3 linked regions of the Roseisolibacter agri genome follow. Each later gene encodes a partner of the first gene's protein in a complex. Links are inferred from orthologs where the notes say so. Each region holds a gene or a part of one and is shown on either strand. Other genes may lie near its edges.

Evidence for each region. The genes of interacting proteins can lie anywhere in the genome.
Region 2: rpmF (region 1) and rosag_RS02915 share a complex: the UniProt entries of both Bacillus subtilis proteins name them as parts of the 50S ribosomal subunit. The link is inferred for Roseisolibacter agri from one-to-one orthologs.
Region 3: rpmF (region 1) and rplI share a complex: the UniProt entries of both Bacillus subtilis proteins name them as parts of the 50S ribosomal subunit. The link is inferred for Roseisolibacter agri from one-to-one orthologs.

The regions. Positions count from the first base shown.
Region 1 is NZ_BRXS01000006.1:73,573-80,853, reverse strand. Bases 3,557-6,503 are described here. They hold rpmF (50S ribosomal protein L32), read left to right. Parts: upstream 3,557-4,912; coding sequence 4,913-5,095; downstream 5,096-6,503. Other genes in these bases: rosag_RS18670 (beta-ketoacyl-ACP synthase III), read left to right, coding at 6,245-6,503; plsX (phosphate acyltransferase PlsX), read left to right, coding at 5,098-6,144; rosag_RS18685 (YceD family protein), read left to right, coding at 4,258-4,791; ndk (nucleoside-diphosphate kinase), read left to right, coding at 3,733-4,155; rosag_RS18695 (CBS domain-containing protein), read left to right, coding at 3,557-3,682. Also shown: rosag_RS18710 (UPF0182 family protein), read left to right, coding at 1-534; sucC (ADP-forming succinate--CoA ligase subunit beta), read left to right, coding at 701-1,843; sucD (succinate--CoA ligase subunit alpha), read left to right, coding at 1,840-2,712; more of rosag_RS18695, read left to right, coding at 2,783-3,556; more of rosag_RS18670, read left to right, coding at 6,504-7,261.
Region 2 is NZ_BRXS01000001.1:725,403-732,555, forward strand. Bases 1,733-4,551 are described here. They hold rosag_RS02915 (type B 50S ribosomal protein L31), read right to left. Parts: upstream 3,354-4,551; coding sequence 3,111-3,353; downstream 1,733-3,110. Other genes in these bases: rosag_RS02905 (DUF4097 family beta strand repeat-containing protein), read left to right, coding at 1,733-2,113; rosag_RS02910 (SCO family protein), read right to left, coding at 2,128-2,754; rosag_RS02920 (thiol-disulfide oxidoreductase DCC family protein), read right to left, coding at 3,471-3,950; rosag_RS02925 (OsmC family protein), read right to left, coding at 3,969-4,472; rosag_RS02930 (sulfurtransferase), read right to left, coding at 4,472-4,551. Also shown: rosag_RS02900 (aminotransferase class I/II-fold pyridoxal phosphate-dependent enzyme), read right to left, coding at 1-892; more of rosag_RS02905, read left to right, coding at 1,013-1,732; more of rosag_RS02930, read right to left, coding at 4,552-5,353; rosag_RS02935 (tRNA-binding protein), read right to left, coding at 5,405-5,749; rosag_RS02940 ((2Fe-2S) ferredoxin domain-containing protein), read left to right, coding at 5,828-6,139; rosag_RS02945 (RMD1 family protein), read left to right, coding at 6,136-7,153. UniProt on the Bacillus subtilis protein: While neither of the L31 paralogs is essential, this protein does not seem to function as the main L31 protein.
Region 3 is NZ_BRXS01000004.1:463,385-470,510, forward strand. Bases 1,733-4,524 are described here. They hold rplI (50S ribosomal protein L9), read right to left. Parts: upstream 3,455-4,524; coding sequence 3,011-3,454; downstream 1,733-3,010. Other genes in these bases: rosag_RS14210 (TIGR04255 family protein), read right to left, coding at 1,887-2,675; rosag_RS14220 (DUF2232 domain-containing protein), read right to left, coding at 3,568-4,524. Outside these bases: rosag_RS14200 (DNA cytosine methyltransferase), read left to right, coding at 1-315; rosag_RS14205 (hypothetical protein), read right to left, coding at 929-1,546; more of rosag_RS14220, read right to left, coding at 4,525-4,653; rpsR (30S ribosomal protein S18), read right to left, coding at 4,655-4,876; rpsF (30S ribosomal protein S6), read right to left, coding at 4,879-5,262; rosag_RS14235 (hypothetical protein), read left to right, coding at 5,558-6,010; rosag_RS14240 (glutathionylspermidine synthase family protein), read left to right, coding at 6,014-7,126. UniProt on the Bacillus subtilis protein: Binds to the 23S rRNA.

The DNA of each region.
Region 1 (7,281 bases):
CCGCTGCTCGACGCGGCGAGCCGCGTGGACGGGGCGCTGATTGCCGTCGGCGGCGCCGCGCCGCGGACGCTCTGGATGCCCGCCAACGGCGCCTTCCCACGCTGGCCCGAGCTGACGGAGCGGATGCGCGAGGTCACCACGCCGGTGCTGGAGCCCGCGCGCGCCGCGCCGGAGCCCAATGCGCCGCGGCCCGCGACCACGCCGCCGGCCGGCACCGTGCGCGGGCAGCTGCGCGCGCTGCCGGTGCGCGGCGCGCTCACGTTCCTGCAGCCGACGTACGATCAGTCGCGCGACGCGCCCGCGGTGGCCGCGGTGGCGCTCGCGACCGCCGACAGCGTCCGCGCCGGCCGGTCGCTGTCCGGCGTCCTCGGCGGCGTCGTCATCCCCGGCGATACGACGTCCGGCACCGACCGCCTCGGCCGCGCGCGGAGCCTGTACGACGTCATGCGGCAGGCGCTTCAGCGCGGCGACTGGGCGCGCTTCGGCGCGGCGCTCGACTCGCTCGGCGCTGCCGTCGGCGCGCGGCCGCGCTAGCGCCCCTCTGGCTTGCCCGCCGGCCCGCCGGCCGGGTAGCTTGCCCGCTTCCTGACGCCCACGCCGGGCGCGTCGGACCCCGCTGCGGACATCGCGCGGAGGCCGAGCGCGAGGCGCGGGCGTTCGGGACGCGCACCGCGCGACAACTCACCTTTCGGAGATCCCAGTGAACATCCACGAGTACCAGGCGAAGGACGTGCTTCGCCGCTACGGCGTGCCGATCCCGCCCGGCGAGGTCGCGACGACGCCGGAGCAGGCCGAGGCCATCGCCAAGCGCGTCGGCAAGCCGGTCATGGTGAAGGCGCAGGTGCACGTCGGCGGGCGCGGCAAGGCCGGCGGCGTGAAGTACTGCCCGACCCCCGAGGCCGCGCGCGAGAAGGCGCAGGCGATCCTCGGCATGGACATCAAGGGGCTGACCGTCGAGAAGGTGCTCGTCACCGAGGCCGCCGACATCGGCACCGAGGCGTACGTCGGCATCATCGTGGATCGTGCGACCAAGAAGGCCGTCTTCATGGTCAGCGCCGCGGGCGGCATCGACATCGAGGAGGTCGCCGCGACGACCCCGGAGAAGATCAAGTACTTCCCGGTCGATCCGCGCTACGGGCTGCTCCCGTTCGAGGCGCAGGAGCTCGGCTTCTTCCTGTATCAGGACGCGAAGCAGGCGCGCGCCGCGGCGAAGATCATGGCGCAGCTCTACAAGGCGTTCGTCGAGAACGGCTGCTCGCTCGCCGAGATCAACCCGCTCGTGGTGACGCCGCAGGGTGAGGTGATCGCGGTCGACGCGAAGATGGTGATCGACGACAACGAGCTGGAGCGCCGCGCGGACCTCGAGGAGCTGCGCGACGAGAGCTCCGAGGCGCCGAGCGAGGTCGATGCCCGCAACGCGAACCTCACGTTCATCAAGCTCGATGGCAACGTCGGCTGCATCGTGAACGGCGCCGGCCTCGCGATGGCGACGATGGACCTCGTGAAGTACTACGGCGGCGAGCCGGCGAACTTCCTCGACATCGGCGGCTCGTCGAATCCCGAGAAGGTCGTCAACGCGCTCCGCATCATCACCGCCGATCCGAACGTCAAGGCGATCCTGTTCAACATCTTCGGCGGCATCACGCGCACCGACGACGTGGCCAACGGGATCGTGACGGCGACCAAGCAGAACCCGCTCAAGGTGCCCATCGTGATCCGCCTCACCGGCACGAACGAGGAGATCGCGGTGAAGATCCTCGAGGAGAACGGCTTCACCGCGCTGACCGACATGGACGAGGCGGTCAAGAAGGCCGTCCAGCTCGCGACGGAGGGCGGCAAGTGAGCGTCTTCATCGACAAGGACACGCGCCTCATCGTGCAGGGCATCACGGGCCGCGACGGCTCGTTCCACGCCAAGCAGATGATGGAGTACGGCACGCAGGTCGTCGCCGGCGTGACGCCCGGGAAGGGCGGGCAGAAGTTCGAGGGCTCGGTGCCCGTGTTCAACACCGTCGAGCAGGCGGTCAAGGAGACCGGCGCCAACACGTCCGTCATCTACGTGCCGCCGCCGTTCGCGGCCGACGCGATGATGGAGGCCGCGGCCGCCGGCGTGAAGTTCGTCGTCTGCATCACCGAGGGCGTGCCGGTCATCGACATGCTCAAGGTGCGCCCGTACGTCATCGAGCAGGGCGCGCGCCTCCTGGGGCCGAACTGCCCGGGCGCGATCACGCCGGGCCAGGCGAAGGTCGGCATCATCCCGGGCCGCATCTGCACGCCGGGCAACGTCGGCGTCGTGAGCCGCTCGGGCACGCTGACCTACGAGGTCGTGAACCACCTGACGAAGGCGGGGCTCGGCCAGAGCACCTGCGTCGGCATCGGCGGCGATCCGATCAACGGCACGGGCTTCATCGACGTGCTGCAGGCGTTCGAGAACGACCCGGACACGAAGGTCGTCGCGATGATGGGTGAGATCGGCGGCACGGACGAGCAGGACGCCGCCGCGTTCATCAAGGAGAAGATGACCAAGCCGGTCGTCGGCTTCATCGCCGGCCAGACCGCGCCGCCGGGCCGCCGCATGGGCCACGCGGGCGCGATCATCTCCGGCTCGTCGGGCACCGCGGCCGAGAAGATCGACGCGTTCAGGGCCGCCGGCATGGGCGTCGCGCAGCGTCCGATCGACTTCGTCGAGCTGGTTCGCGAGCGCCTGAACTGAGGAACGCGCTGCGGACTCCGGGCTGCGGATTCGAACCCGCAGCCCGCAGTCCGCAGCGTTTTCTTTCGCGATGCATCTCTCCGACTTCATCCGCCCCGACCGCGTCGTCGTTCCGCTCCCCGGATCGACGCTGCAGGACGCGGCGGGCGCGCTGCTCGACCGGCTGATCGCGGCCGGCGCGGTGGCGCATCCCGAGCGCCTGCGCGCGCGCCTCGCCGAGGAGCGCGCGGAGGACCTCGTGGGCATGGGCGACCGGGCGTTCCTGCTGCACTACCGCAGCGACGCGGTGAAGGAGCTCGTGGTCGCCGTCGGCATCACGCGCCTCCCCGTGGAGCGCGAGCTGGGCGAGAGCGACGAGACGCAGTCCGCGCGCATCGTGCTGCTCATCGCCGCGCCGCCGCGGCAGGCCGCGCTCTACCTGCAGGTCGTCGGCGCGTTCGCGCGCGTGCTCTCGAAGCCCGACGTGGTGGGCACGGTGGTCGCGCAGCCGACGCCCGAGGCGCTGGCCGCGCTGCCGGTCTTCGCGCAGGTCGCGCTGCGCGACCAGCTGATCGTGCGCGACCTGATGACCGAGCGTCCGCGCTCCGTCTCGCCGGACGCGCCGCTCAAGGATGCCGCGCTGGACATGGTCCGCGCCGGCGTGGCGGGCCTGCCCGTGGTGGACGACGGCGGGCGGGTGGTGGGGATGCTCTCGCAGCGCGAGCTCTTGCAGCACCTCCTGAACAGCTATCTTCAGCGCGGCCACGCCGCCCCGGCCCCGGGCGCGCCCGGCGTCGTCGATGCGCGCTCGCGCACCGTGCGCGACGTCATGACGCGTCAGGTGCTCTGCGTCTCGCCCGAGCAGCCGGTGGCGGAGGTGGCCGCCATGATGACCAACAAGGACGTCGACCGGGTCCCGGTCGTGCGCGAGGGGCGCCTGGTGGGCTTCCTCACGCGCGGGGACATCGTCCGCAAACTGATCGGCTCCTGACGGCGCGGCTCGCCGCGCGCCCAGGGGCCCCTCTCACAGGATTTCACGCAATGGCCGGCAACCGCACGCTCGCGATCATCAAGCCCGACGCCTTCGGCTCGGGCAAGGCGGGGAAGGTCCTCGCGCTCCTCGAGGACAAGGGCTTCCGCCTGATCGCCGGGAAGGCGAAGCAGCTGTCCCAGGCCGAGGCCGGGGCGTTCTACGAGGTCCACAAGGAGCGCCCGTTCTACGGGGAGCTCGTCAGCTTCATGACCTCGGGCCCGTGCATGCCGATCGTGCTCGAGAAGGCGGACGCGGTCGCCGCCCTGCGCGAGGCGATCGGCGCCACCGACCCGGCCGAGGCGGCCGAGGGGACGGTGCGGAAGCTCTACGCGGAGTCGAAGGGCCGGAACGCGATCCACGCGTCGGACTCGGACGAGAACGCGGCGCGCGAGATCGCGTTCTTCTTCGCCCAGACCGAGATCGTCGGCTGAGCCGGGGCGGGGCGCGCACCGCGGGCCGGCGCACCGCTGGCTCTAAGTGCGCGCCCCGGCGCGACTTGAATTGCCCCCCGGGGGCCGCTAGGTTCAGCGGCTATGCTGTCCTTTGACATCCGCTCGCTCGAGTCGAAGGCCGAAGCCGTCGACGGGGAGCTGCCGCCCACGGACCCGGTCTGGGTCGAGGGCGATCCGCTTCCGCAGGGGCCCATCCGGGTCACCGGCCGTCTGTCCGCGGCCGGTGCCGGGCGCTTCTACTTCAGCGGGCGGATGGCGGGGACGGCGACGGGCGAGTGCCGGCGGTGCCTCACGGACGTGACGTCAGAGGTGGACATCGACGCGCACCTGATCTTCGCCGAGGAAGAGCTGGACGCGGAGGGCGAGGAGTCCGATGCGTACCCGTTCGACCCCAGCGAGCGGCTGCTCGACCTCCGGCCGGCGATTCGCGAGGAGTGGCTCCTGGCCGCGCCCGCGTTCCCGCTCTGCCGCGAGGACTGCCGGGGGCTCTGCCCCCAGTGTGGCGCGGACCTGAACGAGGACCCGCAGCACACGCACGCCGCGTCCGACCCGCGGTGGGATGCCCTGCGCGACGCCACCGGCGGCGCGGCGGGCGACCCGCCGATCTCCAGCTGATCTCGAAAACCGACCGCCGCGCGGGGCCGCGCCCCTGCGCGGTCTGGTGCGTCGCCGACCGGCGCGCGCCATCCGGTGCCGCCGCGCGACAACCGATCCTCTAGTCTCCTGGTATCCCGCCATGGCCGTCCCGAAGCGCCGTACCTCCAAGCGGAAGAAGCGCGCCCGTAACACGCACAAGGCCGCGCCCGCCATCGCGCTGCAGGCGTGCCCGCAGTGCAGCAGCCCGAAGCGTCCCCACCGTCTGTGCGACGAGTGCGGCTACTATGCGGGCGAGCTGCGCGCCGCGGCCCAGGAAGCCTGACCTTGGCGCGCGTCGCGTTGGACGCGATGGGGGGCGACTTCGCTCCCCGGGCGACGGTAGCCGGCGCGCTCCTCGCGCTCGCGGAGCTTGAGCGCGAGCACACTGTGCAGTTGGTCGGGCAGTCGGCGGTCGTCCAGGCGACGATCGACGAGCTGCTCGCGGGGGAGATGGCGGCGCATGCCGCCCTCCGCGACCGCCTCGAGCTCGTCGAGGCGCCCGACGTCATCACCATGACCGACAAGCCGTCCGTGGCGCTGCGCGGCAAGCCGCAGAGCTCCATGGTCGTCGGGCTGCGCCTGCAGGCCGAAGGGAGATCGGACGCGTTCGTCTCCGCCGGGAACACCGGCGCGCAGATGGCCGCGTCCGCTTTCGTTCTCGGGCGCCACGAGGGCCTCGCCCGGCCCGCGATCGGCACGCTCTTCCCGACCGCGCGCAAGCCGGTCGTGGTGCTCGACTCGGGCGCGAACGTCGACAGCTCCGCCGAGGAGCTGGTCCAGTTCGCGCGCATCGGCACCGTCTACGCCGAGGACATGCTCGGCCGCCCCAACCCGACCGTCGGCCTGCTGTCGATCGGCGAGGAGGCGGAGAAGGGGAACGCGGCGGTGAAGGAGGCGCACCAGCTCCTCCTCGCCTCGGGCCTCAACTTCCTCGGCAACGTCGAGGGGCGCGACATCCCCGTCGGGCAGTGCGACCGCGGGCCGATCGACGTCGTCGTCTGCGACGGCTTCGTCGGCAACGTCCTCCTCAAGTTCTACGAGGCGCTCGCGCCCACCCTCATGGGCATGTTCGCGAAGGCGCTCGGTGCCGAGCGGGCCGCGCTCGAGGAGGCGTTCCGTGAGCTCGACTACTCGGACCACGGCGGCGCGCCGCTCCTCGGCGTGAAGGGCGTCAGCATCATCTCGCACGGCAAGAGCGGTCCCCGCGCCATCAAGAACGCCATCCGGGTCGCGCTGCGCGCCAGCGAGTCGCGGATGAGCGAGCACGTCGGCCGACGCCTCGCGGAGGGCACCGCGAGCCGCGCCGCCACCGACGGCGCGCCGGCCGCCTGAGGCGGCCCGTCCCGGCGCCGTCTTCGTCCCACCGCGCGCCCGGCCCCGCGCGCCCCGGCTCAGGGGCTCGCCCGCGCCGCGCCGCCCAGCCTCATCGCCCGTGAAGCGTCCCGTCGCGTACGTCGCCGGCACCGGCCGTGGTGTCCCGGCCACGGTCCTGACCAACCACGACTTCGCGTCGCGCGGCATCGAGACCTCGCACGAGTGGATCGTCGAGCGGACCGGCATCCACGAGCGCCGCATCGCCGCCAACGGCGAGTCGACCTGCTCGATGGCCGCCGAGGCCTCCCGCCGCGCCATGGAGCGCGCGGGCGTCCAGGCGGGGGATCTCGACGTCATCGTGCTCAGCACCGCGACGCCGGACCGGCTGCTCCCCGCGACCGCCGTCGACCTGCAGGCCGCGCTCGGCGCCCAGCGCGCGGCGGCGTTCGATCTCTCGGCCGCCTGCTCCGGCTGGCTGTACGCGATCACCGTCGCCGAAGGGCTGATCGCGACCGGCGCCGCGGAGACGGCGCTCGTCGTCGGCGCCGAGAAGATGAGCGCGATCGTCGACTGGACCGACCGCAACACGTGCGTCCTGTTCGGCGACGGCGCGGGTGCGGTCGTGCTGCGCGCCTCCAAGACGGCGCGCCGCATCAGCGACCCGAATCAGGCCAAGGGCATCCTGTCGTCGTTCATGCGCAGCGACGGCCAGCTCGCCGAGCTGCTCTGGCGTCCGGGCGGCGGCGCGACGGAGCCGTTCACCGAGGCGACGCTCACGGATCGCTCGCACTTCGTGAAGATGGCGGGCCGCGAGGTGTTCAAGCACGCCGTGCGCTCGATGAGCGAGGCCGCGGACCGCGCGCTGGACGGCGCGAAGCTCACCGGCGCCGACATCGACGTGATGATCCCGCACCAGGCCAACGTGCGCATCATCGAGGCGACCGCGAAGCACGCGAACATCCCGATGGACAAGGTCTACGTGAACGTCGACCGCTACGGCAACACGTCGTCGGCGTCCATCGGCATCGCGCTCGACGAGGCCATCGAGAAGGGGCGCGTGAAGGAGGGCACGACGGCGCTGCTCGTCGCGTTCGGCGCGGGCTTCACGTGGGCCTCGATGGTCGTGCGGTTCTGACCCGCCTCCAGACTCGATCG
Region 2 (7,153 bases), on another replicon or contig:
CCGGTGGCGTGCCCGTGGTGAACACGAACGAGCGCGCGCGATGCAGCAGCAGGTCGCACAGCGCCGCGCTCCCCGCGACGAACGCGCCCGCGGTGCCCAGCGCCTTGCCGAGCGTGCCGACGGTGACGTCGACGGTGACGCCCCAGTGTGCGGCGCTGCCGCGTCCATCGGGGCCGAGCACGCCGGTGGCGTGCGCGTCGTCGACGTAGGTGAACGCGCCGTGCGCGCGCGCGATCGCCACCAGCGCGTCCAGCGGGCACAGGTCGCCGTCCATCGAGTACACACCCTCGACGACGATCCAGCGGCGGCGGAAGCGCGACGCGTCCTCGTGCAGCATGCCGTCGAGCGCCGCGAGGTCGCCGTGCGGGAAGACGCGCACCGTCGCGCGCGACAGCCGCGCGCCGTCGATCAGCGAGGCGTGGTTCAGCGCGTCGGCGTAGATCGCGTCCTCGCGGCCGGCCAGCGCGGGCAGCGCGCCGGCGTTCGCGGCCCAGCCGCTGGAGAAGAGCAGCGCGCGCGGCGTGCCCTTGAGCGCGGCGAGCGCCTCCTCCAGCGCGTGGTGCGCGGGATGGTCGCCCGAGATCAGCCGCGCCGCGCCGGCGCCGAGCCCCTCGCGCGCGAGCAGCTCGGCCGCGGCGGCCGCGGGGCGCGGATCGGCCGCGAGGCCCAGGTAGTCGTTCGACGCGAAGTCCAGGAGCGTCACGCCGTCCGCCGCGCGCAGCTCGGCGCCCGCGACGCGCGTCAGCGGCCGCAGCCGGCGCCGCAGGCCGGCATCGTCGAGCGTCGCGAGCTCGTGCGACAGCTGCACGTCCAGCGACGCGTCCGGCGACGCATCCAGTGTCGCGGGCGCGGGCGACGGAGCAGGGGAGACGGAGGCGGCGAGATCTGGCATCGGCCCGCGCAAGCTAACCCGGCCGCCGCGGCGCACGAATCCTCCCGTGCTGGCGCGGCGTACGGAGCGCGTTATCGTGGGAACCGTGCGCCCGCTCGGTCCCTCCCGCCGGAGCCCGCCATGCGCCGATCATCCCTCCTCTCGCTGCTCGCGCCGCTGGTCGCCGCGGCCCTCGTGATTCCCGCGCGTGACGCTCGCGCGCAGACCCCCGAGCGCCGCGTGCTGCGTGGCGAGGATCCCGTGGTCTATCACGTCGTCGGCCGGCTGCGCGTCGTCGCGGGCAGCGGGAGCGACGTCGCCGTGGAGGTGACGCGCCGCGGCCGCGACGCGGACCAGACCATCGTCGATCAGGGCAGCATCGGCGGCCGCGAGACGCTGCGCGTGTTCACGCGCGCGCCGCGCATCGTCTACCCGGGCATGGGACGCGGCGACGTCGTGCGCGCGGAGCTGCGGCGCGACGGCACCTTCGGCGGCGAGACCACGCGCAGCGGCTTCCTCGGCACGCACGTCTTCTCGCGCGGCGGCGCCGACGGCATCGAGATCCGCGGCGACGGCCGCGGCGCGGAGACGTGGGCGGACGTCACGGTCACGGTGCCCGCGGGGCGGCGCGTGGCGGTGCACCTGCTGGCGGGCGAGGCGACCGTCAGCAACGTCGAGGGCGACCTGTCGGTGGACGTGCACGCCGCGTCGCTGACGAGCGAGCGGACGCGCGGCCGGCTGCGCGTGGATGCCGGCTCGGGCCCGGTGCGCGTGACCGACGCGCAGGGCGACATCGACCTCGACGCGGGCTCGGGGCGCGTGGACGTGACGCGCGTGAAGGCGAACGCGCTGCGCGTGGACGCGGGCTCGGGCGCGCTGCGCGGCACCGACGTCGACGCCGAGCGTCTCGATCTCGACCTCGGCTCCGGCGGCACGCGGCTCGACGGAGTCCGCGCGCGCACGCTGCGCCTGGACAGCGGCAGCGGCAGCGTGGACCTCGGCCTGCTGGTGGGCGCGGAGGACGTGCGCATCGACTCCGGGTCGGGCACGGTGACGCTGCGGCTGCCGGCGGCGTTCGGCGCGACGCTCGACATCGACAGCGGGAGCGGCGGCATCGACAGCGAGCTGCCGATCAGCGTCACGCACCGCGAGCGCGACCGGCTCACGGGCCGCATCGGCGACGGGCGCGGGCGGATCGCCATCGAGACGGGATCGGGCGGCGTGCGGCTGCGCCGCAGCTAGCGGCTGCTAGGCGCTCAGAGCAGCGCCTTCACGTCGGCCGCGATCCCTTCGGGCCGGCTCTGCGGATCGAACAGCAGCCGCAGCCGGCCCTCGCCGTCCACGACGAAGGTGCGCGGCGTGTGCGAGACCATCGTCATGGGCGCGGCCTGTCCCGCGCCGTGCGCGGCGTGCGGGTCGGCCTGCGGCGTCTCGGGCACCGCGGCGACGCCCCACGCGGCGCGTACCGCCTCCAGCTGCGCCGGCGTCCCGCTCAGTCCCACGAACGCGGGGTCGAAGCGGCGCGCGTAGGCGGCCGCGGTGTCGGGCGAGTCGCGCTCCGGATCGACCGACACGAAGACCCAGCGCACGCCGGCGGTGTCGGCGCCGAGGAGCTTCCGCGCCTTCGACCAGTCGGCGAGGGTGGTGGGGCAGACGTCGGGGCAGTGCGTGTAGCCGAAGAACACGAGCACCACCTTGCCGCGCTCCTGCGCGAGGTCGAACGCCCGTCCACCGCCGGCCGTCAGCGCGAGCGCGGGCGCGGGTGCGGGCGGATCGACCGGGCTGCCGTGCCAGTCGTGCGTCATCTGGCAGGCAGACGCGAACGCGGTCGCGAGCACGATCGCGGCGGCGACCACTCGGCGGATTCGGGGGCGGGGCGACATGCGGGAGAATCTAGGCTGCGGGCTGCGGGCTGCGGATCCTGCACCGTGCCCGCGTCAGCTGGCCTCGCGCTCGGGCCGTTGGCCATTGGTGAGGATGCGGATGCTCCGGATCGGAACGGATCTGACGGATCGCTCCGTGTGGCGCATCGGGCGTCGCCGCCACGCGGAGCGATCCGAAGCATCGCTCTTCAAGATCCGGAGCATCCGTAACCTCCCCAACCGGCAACAGGTTCGGCGCGCCGACGATGTGCGAGCGCAGGATCCGCGGCCCGCAGCCGAAACGCGCAACGCCCCGCCGACCACGGAGGGCGGCGGGGCGTCGGAACGGTCGCGGCGGGGCGAGCCCGCGCGGCGCGTCAGCGCGCGTAGCGCTTCTTGAACTTGTCGACGCGACCCTGCGTGTCCACCAGGCGCTGCTCGCCGGTGAAGAACGGGTGCGACATGTTCGTGATCTCGAGCGGCACGACCGGGTACTGCTGGCCGTCGCTCAGCGTGATCTTCTGCTCGGACGTCATCGTCGAACGGGTCACGATGAGCTGACCGTTCGAGAGGTCCTTGAAGACCACGGGGTGGTAGAGGGGATGGATGTCGGGCTTCATCGCGCGGTGTGGCGAGGGGTCCTTCCGAGGAGCCGATGCCGACCGGCTCCGGGCACGCGCCCGAAGGCGCGGCGGTGATGGCGCGCGCGGAGCTGACCCCGTACGCAGCCACGGAAGCTAGCCGGTCCCGGCGGGAATCTCCACTGGCTCCCCCGCCGGCGCCCCCGTGCCGTCCACGAACCGGGACCGCTGCTCGGGCGTCGGGAGCAGGCAGGAGGGGTCCGCCCGCCCCGCCAGGCGCAGCCGGTGCCGGGCGATCAGGTCGTAGACCGCGTCCCGCAGCCCGCGCGGGGCCAGCCGGCCGAGGGCGGCGAGGACCCGCCAGCCGCCGCCCAGATAGGTCAGCGTCCGGAGCGCCGCGTCCGACCGGACCAGCACCCGGCCGATCCCGCCGCGGGCGTCCGGCTCGACCCAGAGCACCGAGTCGATCCCGGCCAGCTCGGGGCGGGCCCGGCGCGCCGCGTCACCCGTGGCGCCCTGGAGCGTCGCGAAGCGGAGCGACCGGTCGCGCCCCTCCCGGGCCAGCACGAACTGGACGCTGCGGGCGCAGAAGCCGCAGTCGCCGTCGTAGAGGAGGATCGGGGCGGGGGCGTTCATCCGGTCGCGAAGGGCCGATCAGCCCTCGCCGTTCAGCTCCAGCCGCCACGTCACCGGCACGTCCGCGCGCAGCGAGTCGCGCACCGAGCAGTACTTCGTCACCGCCAGCTCGATCGCGCGCTCGGCGTGCACGCGCTCGATCCCCGCGCCGCGGATGTGGTAGACCAGCTCCACGTCCGTCAGCCGCGCCGGCACGCCCGCGAAGCGCGGCGCCGTGGCGTCGACCGTCAGCGCCTCGACCGGCGTGCGCCGCTTGGCGAGGATGTCGACCACGTCGACCGCGGTGCAGCTGGCGAGCGCCGAGACGAGCGTGTCGACCGGGCTCGGGCCCGTCTTGGCCGAGCTGTCGATGATCTGCGTCGGCCCGCCGGGACGCCCGGCCTCGAAGCGCCCCTCGCCCTGCCACGTCACGTGCACGCGCGCCGGCGGCTTGCCCGCGGTGGGAGCCGCCGGCGCCGCGGGCGCGCCGGGTGCCGCGCCGTTCGTCTCCGCGTTCCACGTCTCCGTCGTCGACTCCGACATCACGATCCTCGCTCGATGGGGGCGCGCACCGAGTTGCCCCACTCGGTCCAGCTGCCGTCGTAGTTGCGAACCTTCTGGTAGCCCAGCAGGTAGGTGAGCACGAACCAGGTGTGGCTGGAGCGCTCGCCGATGCGGCAGTACGCGATCACGTCGGCGTCGGGCGTGAGCCCCGCCTCGCCTTCGTAAATCGCGCGCAGCTCGTCGGCGCTCCTGAACGTCCCGTCCGGGTTGGCCGCGCGCGCCCACGGGACGCTGCGCGCCGTCGGGATGTGCCCGCCCCGCAGCGTGCCCTCCTGCGGGTACTCGGGCATGTGCGTGCGCTCGCCGCTGAACTCCTGCGGGCTGCGCACGTCGATCAGCTTCCCCTTCGCCTGCAGGTGGGCGCGCACGTCGTCCATGAAGGCGCGGATGCGCGCGTCGTCGCGCTCGGGCGCGCGGTACTGCGTCGGCGGATACGACGGACGCTCGGTCGTCAGCTCGCGCCCTTCCTGCTCCCACTTCGTGCGCCCGCCGTCCATGATGCGCGCGTTGCGGAAGCCGAACAGCTGGAAGACCCAGAACGCGTACGTCGCCCACCAGTTGTTCTTGTCGCCGTAGAAGACGACCGTCGTCGACTCGTCGATGCCGAGGGCGCGCACGCGCTGCTCGAACTGCGCGCGGTCCACGTAGTCGCGCACGACGGCGTCGTTGAGGTCCGCGTGCCAGTCGATCTTCTGCGCGCCGGGGATGTGCCCGAGGTCGTAGAGCAGCACGTCCTCGTTGCTCTCCAGGAGCCGCAGCGACGGATCCTGCAGGTGGTCCGCCACCCACTGCGTGGAGACCAGCGCTTCGGGGTGCGCGTAGCCCTTGCTGGCCACGGCGGCATCGATCGCGGAAGACATGGAGGCGCTCGTCGAGAGGATGGTGTCTCTCAAAGCTAATCGCGACGGCGGTCAGGCGATCTTCGTCCCGTCCGGCACCCGCGCGTCCGGCGCCAGCAGCACGACGTCGCCCGCGTCGGGGACGCCGCCCAGCACCAGCACCTCGCTCAGGTATCCTGCGACCCGCTTGGGCGGGAAGTTCACGACGGCCACCACCTGCCGCCCGACCAGCCCCGCGGCGTCGTAGCGGCGGGTGAGCTGCGCGCTCGAGCGCCGGCGGCCGAGCTCGGGACCGAAGTCGATCTCCAGCTTCAGCGCCGGCACGCGCGCCTCCGGGAACGGCTCGGCCGCGACGACGGTGCCGACGCGCAGGTCGACGGCGAAGAACTGCTCGGGCGTGACGGGCTCGGATGCCATGGGGGGGCCGGGATGGTGGGCGCGCGACGGATGACCGGCAGGGGCGCCGCGGCAGGCGCCTTGCGACGGGCGGGCCGCATGAGCCAGTACGAGCGCCACGTGTTCGTGTGCGACGGCAAGCGGTGCGGCCGCGACGGCAGCGAGGACGTGCGCGACGCGCTGAAGGAATGCGTGTCGCGCGCGGGACTCAAGAAGCGGGTGCGGATCAACCGCGCCGGCTGCCTGGGCCAGTGCGGCCACGGGCCGATGGTGGTCGTCTACCCCGAGGGCGTCTGGTACGCGGGCGTGGACGCCGCCGGCGGCCGCCGCATCGGCGAGGAGCATCTGATCGGCGGCCGGGTCGTCAGCGCCCTGCGCTACGTCGCCCCGCCCGGCGACAACAAGCGATGAGCGTCTCGCTGGTCGGCCCCGACCCGCGGCCCTCGCCCGCCTCCGCGCTGCGCGTCGACGGCGCGGCCATCGTCTACCGCCTGTACGACGTCGGCTACGAGATCGCGCTCGACCGCGCGCTCGACCTGCTGGCCGCCAGCGCGCCCGAGCGCGTGCGCCCGATCCGCGGCGAGGCGCAGGCGATCCAGATCGTGAACCCGCCCGTCACCGTCATCCTCGGGCACGAGCAGGTCGCGGTCGGCGACGTCGTGCGGCCGGTCGAGCTGTCGGCGCGCATCTTCGACTTCGGCGTCGTGTCGCTGCGCGCGCGCGTCGACCTCCCGCCCGCGCTGCCGTGGGACGACTTCACCGCGCTCGGCAGCGCGCTCGAGACGGCGCCCGCCATCGCGGCGTCGTTCGCGCACCACCTGCGCATGCTCTCGGAGCGCATCGCCTCCGCGATCGAGCGCCCCGCGCTCGCGCCGCAGACCGAGGACTTCGTCGTCTACCGCGTGGGCCGGCTGCTCGGCCCCGACGGCGCGGCGGTGTCGCCGCAGACGCTGCGCGACGAGGACGTGGCGCCGCTGCTGCTGAACGAGACGCGCCCGCTCTCCGCCGCGGCGCGCCGCGAGCTCCTGCCGCACCGCTTCTCGTACTACGAGGACGACCTCGCGATCCTCAGCTGGGAGAACGCGCTGGTGGTCGAGCCGCGCGTGCACGACGCCGACGTGCAGTTCGTGCTGGAGTTCGCGAACGCGCAGCTGCTGGAGCTGCGCTACTACGACGCGATGCTCGACGCCGAGCTGCCGCGGATGTACGACCGCATCGCGGCGCTGCGCCGCGGCGGCGGGCGCTCGCTGCTGCGCAACCGCTACGCGGGGCTGCTGGCGACGCTGCAGGCGCAGGTGGCCGACTCCACCGAGATCGTCGAGCGCGTCGACAACGCGCTCAAGGTCACCGACGACGTCTACCTGGCGCGCGTGTACACGGCGGCGCTCGAGATCTTCCGCGCGCGCGTCTGGCGCGCGGGCATCG
Region 3 (7,126 bases), on another replicon or contig:
CGCCCGGTGCATTACCGCTATGACCGGGTGATCTCCGTCCGTGAATCTGCACGGCTTCAGAGCTTCGCCGACTCGTTCATCTGGCCACACGACGTTCCGAGGCTTCAGCAGTATCGACAGGTCGGAAACGCAGTCCCCCCGAAACTTGCCGCTGCGGTCGTCCGCCATCTCGCCGCGTTCTTCGGCTGGACCGCCGACGCCGAAGTCACAAAGGGAGACGAGCGCCTTCGAGATCCCTTCGTTCCCGCGTGCGCAAAGCAACGGGCGGAGGAAAGACGGTCGCGCATTCGAGGTGCTTCGCTCGGTCGACCGTAGGGAGTGGCGCTCCACGCTCAGGCGCCACCCAGCGACGAACTCTGTCGAAATCACGGGAGGTTGCCGGCAATGGCGCGACGAAAGGCGTTAGTGAGAAGGCGCGTAACGGGAATCACCGTCTACATCGGAGTGGCTAATCCGTTCGCGGAAGGCGGCCCGCTTCACGGGTTCACCCCCTCGCCCGAAATGGATGGCGGACGTGGCGCCGCCAAGCAGGTGCGACGCGCTTTCAACCTCTCAGTCAACGCGACTCAACAGTACCGGGCGGGCCGCCTTCCGGATGGCAGGATTGCACTCGTCGCGCCCGGCGAACCTCCGGAGCGATTTGCTATCGACTGCTGCGTGCGTCGCCAGTACAAGCTAAGGCACGCGTACCCCATCGAGCCGCTTCCCGAGGAGCAAGCAAGGGCGATACTACATCGACTGTACCGAGGAGTGGATTGGAATGACGTCCTTGATCGTGTCGAGGCGGAAAAGAACCACTCGATTCCTCAACGGTCGGTCCGCGGAAGTCTCAAATGAAAAGCGGGGTGAGTGGCGTTGAAGCCACTCACCCCGCTGATCTTGTCGACGTCATGCGCCGGGTTAGGGCGCGATGGTGCGTTTCCGTCGGCTAGCTCTCGCGACGAGGCGGATCTCCAACCTGTTCGCTTCGAGTGTAGTGAGCCGCGAGCTTCATCATGAGAACGTACCAGCCGTTCTGTGAGAGCCGAAGCCGGTCGTGTGGATCGCACTTGGAACAATGGCCCGCTAGCCAGTCCGTCGACACCGGTCCTGCGTACGAAAAGTTCACGTACTGCTCCGACATCCCCTCGACGGACGGCAGGTAGAAGATGTTCGAGTACCGATTCTCCCTGAGCGCCTGCCCTTTGCTCGTTCGCTGACCTTGCGAGAGATCGTCTAGAAACGACGAGACAGTGAACACCGGCGCGACCGTCGCGACGGGCTTGTTGCGCCCCGGCACTGCATCGCACGAGGTCGACAAGAGCATTACAGGGCCGTCGATCACTACGATGTCACCGGCCCCGTCGACGTAGGCCACGGAGGCATCCGGCAAGACATCACCTTGCCACGGCTCTTGGTCGGCGAAGTTGAGATCGTACAGCCAGTCCGCAGATCCGAACGCGTACTGCTGGATCGCTGCGATGACCTCGGGTCCCGGAGCAGGGCGAAACTGCGCTGCTGCTGAGGGAAGATCGATGTTGTCACCAGTCGGCTGCGTCGGCGCCATCGGGTTCAGGGCAAACGCTGGCCACCTGCGGAGTTCACTCTCCGAACGGCTGCTGCCCGACGTCCTTGTCTCTCGACCGCGGACGTGAACGCCCGCCAGTCTTCCGCATCCGGCTCGACCATCTCACCAAGATTTACGGAGAGGATGGCCGCACGGTCCCACGGGGATGACCAGTCGTAAGCCGGGGAAACGAGAACCTGATGTACGGTTGGCGTGTGGGAGAGAACGAGCGGCGCTGATACCTGAAGCCAGTCTAGAATTGACCGCGCCTCACCACTGCGCGCCTCCTGCACGTATGCCCACGACGGGCTCCAAGCAGCCGGTGCTACAGTCGCTGCGCTCATCTTGCGTTTGCCTCGGCTGGCAAGGGATTGAAACTCCTGAGAACCGACTCGTGAATGACGCTTCCGAAGACTCGATGCACCGCTTCGTGGAGGTGATCCGCGAGTGTCTCCACATTCGGAGTGGCAGCCTCGGACCTGACCTGCATCAACTCGTCTACGTCGAGCACCAACTCTCCGCCGCCAGTCGCGGTAGCGCGCGCTTGCATCGAGACTACCTCGCGGAGATTTCCGTACTCTGTCCCGCTGGTGCGCTCGACCCGAAATGCGAACGGGTTCCGTTCGTCCATCAACGCCATCGGTACAATGCCGCTCTCCGCGCGAACGAAGTCGCCTAACCGGAAACTCCCGGGGTCAATCGGCACTACGTCGATGTAGCGGACTCCGACTTCTTGGAGCGGTCCGGGGCTCGTTATTGACTCGTACGCTTGAAGCGCCCACAACGCGGTGTCGCGCAGGAAGTCCCAACCCGGATGCCCACCGGCGATCTGCTTGGGCAGCACACTCACCCCAACTGTCTCCGGAGATGCTGAGACAACGACTCCGCCGTCCTCACGAATGAACCGCTTTACCTCCGGTGCCGGAGTAAACTGAACGCCCTGTCCCGGCTGGAAGGTGAGAGAGGCGCCTTCGAGCGTGTCCACGCGAGGGAAGCCTTTCAGGGCCAAGTGCAGCTTGCCGAAGTACACTGAATCCCACGACCGGGGGGCGCGGGCGAACCTGAACCCCAACACGGCTTCGAGCAGTGGTGGGTTCTCGTAACGCGGCGTGGGCGCACTTGGCGTCATTCGGCGGGAATATGGTGTCGGACTCAGCAGGCACAAGTCAGCCGCCGGCCCTCACGTCCATGAGTCCTACGGCGGTGGCTATCCTGCGGTTTGAGGCTCCCGCAGGGGCAGCGGGGCATCGCCGTTTATTGGGAAGTACACCGTCAAGGATCGGCACTTTAACTGGCCGCCTTCGCATCACATCCCGCAAAAAGTACTCAGCGGTCCGAGATAGCTTCCGAAAAACACCGGGGTACGAGGCTGATTGGCCTCGTACCCCGGCATGGCAAACACTAGTTCCCCTGCGTGACGTGACGACTGTCCGGTCGTTTTCAGTATGGGGAGATATTGTTTGTTTACTGTTTGATCACCCAAACTTTGATCTCGGGCTTCACGTCCGCGTGCAGCTTGACCGGCACGCGGTAGACGCCGAGCGCCTTGATCGGCTCGTGCAGGTCGATCTGGCGACGCTCGATCGTGAAGCCCTGGGCGGCCAGCTGGTCGGCGATGTCCTGCGTGGTGACGGAGCCGAACAGCTTGCCCTCCTCGCCGACGCGCGCCGCGAAGGTGATCGACACCTCCTCGAGCTTCTTGGCGACCTCCTCGGCCGCGCCGCGGCGCTGGCTCTCGGCCGCCTCCAGGCGCGCCTTCTCCTGCGAGATGCGCTTCTTGTTCCCCTCGGTCGCCTGGTAGGCGACCCCGCGCGGGAGCAGGTAGTTGCGGGCGTAGCCGTTGGAGACGGTCACGACGTCCCCGGGGTGCCCCAGGTTCTCGACCGCCTGCCGCAGAATGACTTCCATCGGGTCCTCCTTGTCGGGCCGCGCCAGCGCCCGGGTGTCCCGGGGGCGCGCGGCGCGAGTAGAGAGCTCTAGCGAGCTATGAAGAGACGAAGACGTACGTCGAGTTCGATCGTTCAAGCCGTCGGGCGCGGCCGCCGGTTGCGCCAGTCCTGCCACGTGTCGCCCAGCCCCAGGAGCAGCGCGATCACGCCGAGCGTGCCGGCGAGCAGCGTCACCCCCATGACGGGGAGCAGCAGCGCGACGCCCAGCGCGGCGAGCGCGGCCCACTTCTCGGGCGCCCACCACCGCAGGACGCCCAGCCCCCGCAGCGCGTACAGCGCGCCGAAGAAGGCCAGCAGGTTCGCCCCGACCACCCGCAGCGCGGCGAGCGACGGCACGAGCAGCATCGCCGCCCCGGCCACCACGCCCCACACCAGCTGGTCGTTGAACCGGAACGTCCGGAGCGCCCCCAGCGGGGGGCCCAGCCGCGTCCGGCTCAGGCGATGGTACAGCGCCCAGGCGAGCGCCAGCGCCGCCAGCGATTCCAGCGCGACCAGCGCCGGCGTCAGCATCGCCGCGTACTGCGGCAGCGCCTCCAGCCCGGCGGCGGTCCCGTCGGCCCGCTCGGCCAGCTCCGGGGAGCGGGCCGCGACGGACTGCCAGCCATCGTCCGCGGCGTGGTCGCGCCAGGCGTCGAGCGACGCCGACGCGCGGCGCTGGTACTCGGTGGTCATCACCCGGGAGAGGCGCCCCGGATCGCGGTCGGTCGCGAACAGCACGACCAGCGCGACCCCGAGGGCCAGCCCGAGCGACGACAGCGCGCGCGAGAAGAACGCGCGCCCCGGCGCCACGATGCCGACGATGCCGAACGACGCGGCCACCAGCAGCGCCCACCCGCGGGCGAGCGAGGGGTAGCTCGGTGCCTGCACCGGCAGCGGGGCCATCACGACCCACGCCGCCAGGGCGAGCCAGGCGAGCAGAAGGTAGATCCGCCCGCCGGCCCACCAGCCCACCGCCGCGCACGCCGCGAGCGCCGGCACCACGAGCAGCATGGTCTGCTCGATGGGCAGCGCGACCCGCACGAACGCCGCGATCAGGCCGGCCGCCGCCGGCCAGAGCGGAGCCGCCGCGAGCGCGAGGCAGGCGAGGAGGGCGACGACCGTCCGCCCCCACCCCCGCTCGCGCGCCGCCGGCGAGATGCCCCGCTCGGCCGCCGCCATCTTAGCTCTGCGACCCCTTGGTGTAGGGGATCAGGGCGAGGTAGCGGGCCTTCTTGATGGCCTTGGCGAGCTGGCGCTGGTGACGCGCCGTGGCGCCCGTGAGGCGGCCCGGCAGCACCTTGCCCGTCTCCGTGATGAAGCGCGAGAGCAGGCGGTCGTCCTTGTAGTCGACGAAGCGGATGCGCGCCTCGGCGAACGGATCGGTCTTCTTGGGGCGGCGCATGGTTATTCCTCGTCGTCGTCGTCGTCGTCGTCCTTCTTGCGGGCGGCCAGCTCCTCTTCCGTCATCGGCGGGGCGCCGAGCTCGCGCTCGTGCAGCGAGATCAGGTAGCGCAGCACGCCCTCGTCGAGCTTGAGCGCGCGCTCGAACTCGGGGAGCACCGTGACGTCATCGAGCGTGAACTGCGCGATGATGTAGTAGCCGTTCTCACGCTTCGCGATCGGATACGCGAGCTGGCGGCGGCCCCAGTGCTCGAGCGTGATGTCGCCGGTGGCGCTCAGCAGCCCGTGGTGCTTCTGGAGCTTGTCGGCGATCTGCTGGTCTTCCAGCGCCGAGTCGAAGATGTAGACCGCCTCGTACGTGCGAGACGTGGCCTTCGTGTTGGGCACGAGTGGCAATCCTCCCTGTGGTCGGGCCCGGACCGCGGCCAGGGGCCGCGCGCCGGACGTCGCGTGTGCCGCCCCCCACTGGTTGCCGGAGTGGGAGGAGGGGTGTGAAGGCCCCGGCGCTGGCCGGGGCCGTTGTGAGCAGCCTCGAAACCTATCCGCGACCGTCACTTACGGCAACGGGCACCCGAGACGCGCGCGGCGCGAAGCAGCCGGGGCGTCGCGCTCGTACTATCCAGGGTGTCGCCGCGCGCCGTCCGGACGCGTGGCCGCTCCAACCCGATCCTCCGTCCATCTCGTGAAGCGCTCCCGCGCCGTTCCGCTCACGCTCGTCGCCTCCGCCTCCTCGCTCGCCGCCTGCAGCCAGCAGGAGGCGCTGCAGTGCGTGGAGCGCGGCACCAACCGGGTCGTGGCCGAGTCGCTCTGCACCGCGACCAACGCCCCGACCGCCACCACGCCGGCGACCGATTCCGGACGCGTCGTCCGGCAGTCGGGCGGCATCCCGCCGGTCTTCCTCTGGTACTACGGCGGGCGGCTGGCGAGCGGGCTGATGACCGGCGGCGGCTACGCGCCCCTGGCCGGCCGGCGCTATCGCTCGCCCGGCGGGCTGGCGTTCCGCACGGGGCAGGGGTGGTCGCGCGCCCGCAGCGTCGGCGCGCCGTCCGGATCGAGCGCGGGGCGCAGCCGTGGCACCGGCACCGTGCGCGGCGGCTTCGGCAGCATCGGGGCGGGCCGCAGCATGGGCGGCTGAGCGATGCGCCGCGAGGGGAGCGCGCGGCGCCCCGACTGGCAGGCGCGCGTCGAGGAGATCGGGCTGCCGCACCACACCTCGGCCGATGGCGCGACGTACTGGGACGAGTCGCGCGCCTACGTGCTGTCGATGGACGAGGTGGACGTGCTGGAGGAGGCGACGCAGGAGCTCCACCGGCTGTGCGTCCAGGCGGCCGGCCACGTGATCCAGAAGGGGCGCTGGGACGAGCTGGCCATCCCGCGCGCCGCGGTCCCGCTCATCGAGGCCTCGTGGGCAGCGGCCGAGCCGACACTGTACGGCCGGTTCGACCTCGCCTACGACGGCCGTGGAGCGCCGCGGCTGCTGGAGTACAACGCCGACACGCCCACGTCGCTCGTCGAGGCGGCCGTCGCGCAGTGGTACTGGCTGCAGGACGTCGCGCCGGGCGCGGACCAGTTCAACTCGATCCACGAGCGCCTGGTCGCTGCCTGGCGCGCGCTCATGCTCGGTCCGGGCGAGGGGGCGCCGCGCGGCGCGCCGCCGCTCGTGCACTTCGCCGCCACCGCCGATCCCGAGGACCAGGCGACGGTCGCCTACCTGCGCGACACCGCCGAGCAGGCTGGGCTGGCCACGCACCCGCTGCTGATGGAGGAGATCGGCTGGGACGACCGCCGCGCGCGCTTCGTCGACCTGGACGAGCGGCCGATCGACGCGGCGTTCAAGCTGTACCCGTGGGAGTGGATGGCCCGTGAGGGCTTCGCCGAGCAGCTGGCCGCGGCCGCGCGCCGCACGCGGTGGATCGAGCCGGCCTGGAAGATGGTCCTCAGCAACAAGGGGATCCTGGCGATCCTCTGGGAGCTGTTCCCGGACCACCCGAACCTGCTCCCCGCCTACTTCGACGCGGCGCTGCTGGAGGCCTATGCGCGCAAGCCGCTGCTGTCGCGCGAGGGGGCGAACGTGTCGCTCGTCCTGTTCGGCGAGACGGTGGCCGAGTCGCGCGGCGACTACGGCGACGAGGGGTGGGTCTACCAGGCGCTGGCGCCGCTGCCGACGTTCGACGGCGCGAGCGCGGTCATCGGGAGCTGGGTGGTCGGCGGGCAGGCGGCCGGGATCGGGATCCGCGAGTCGGACGGCCCC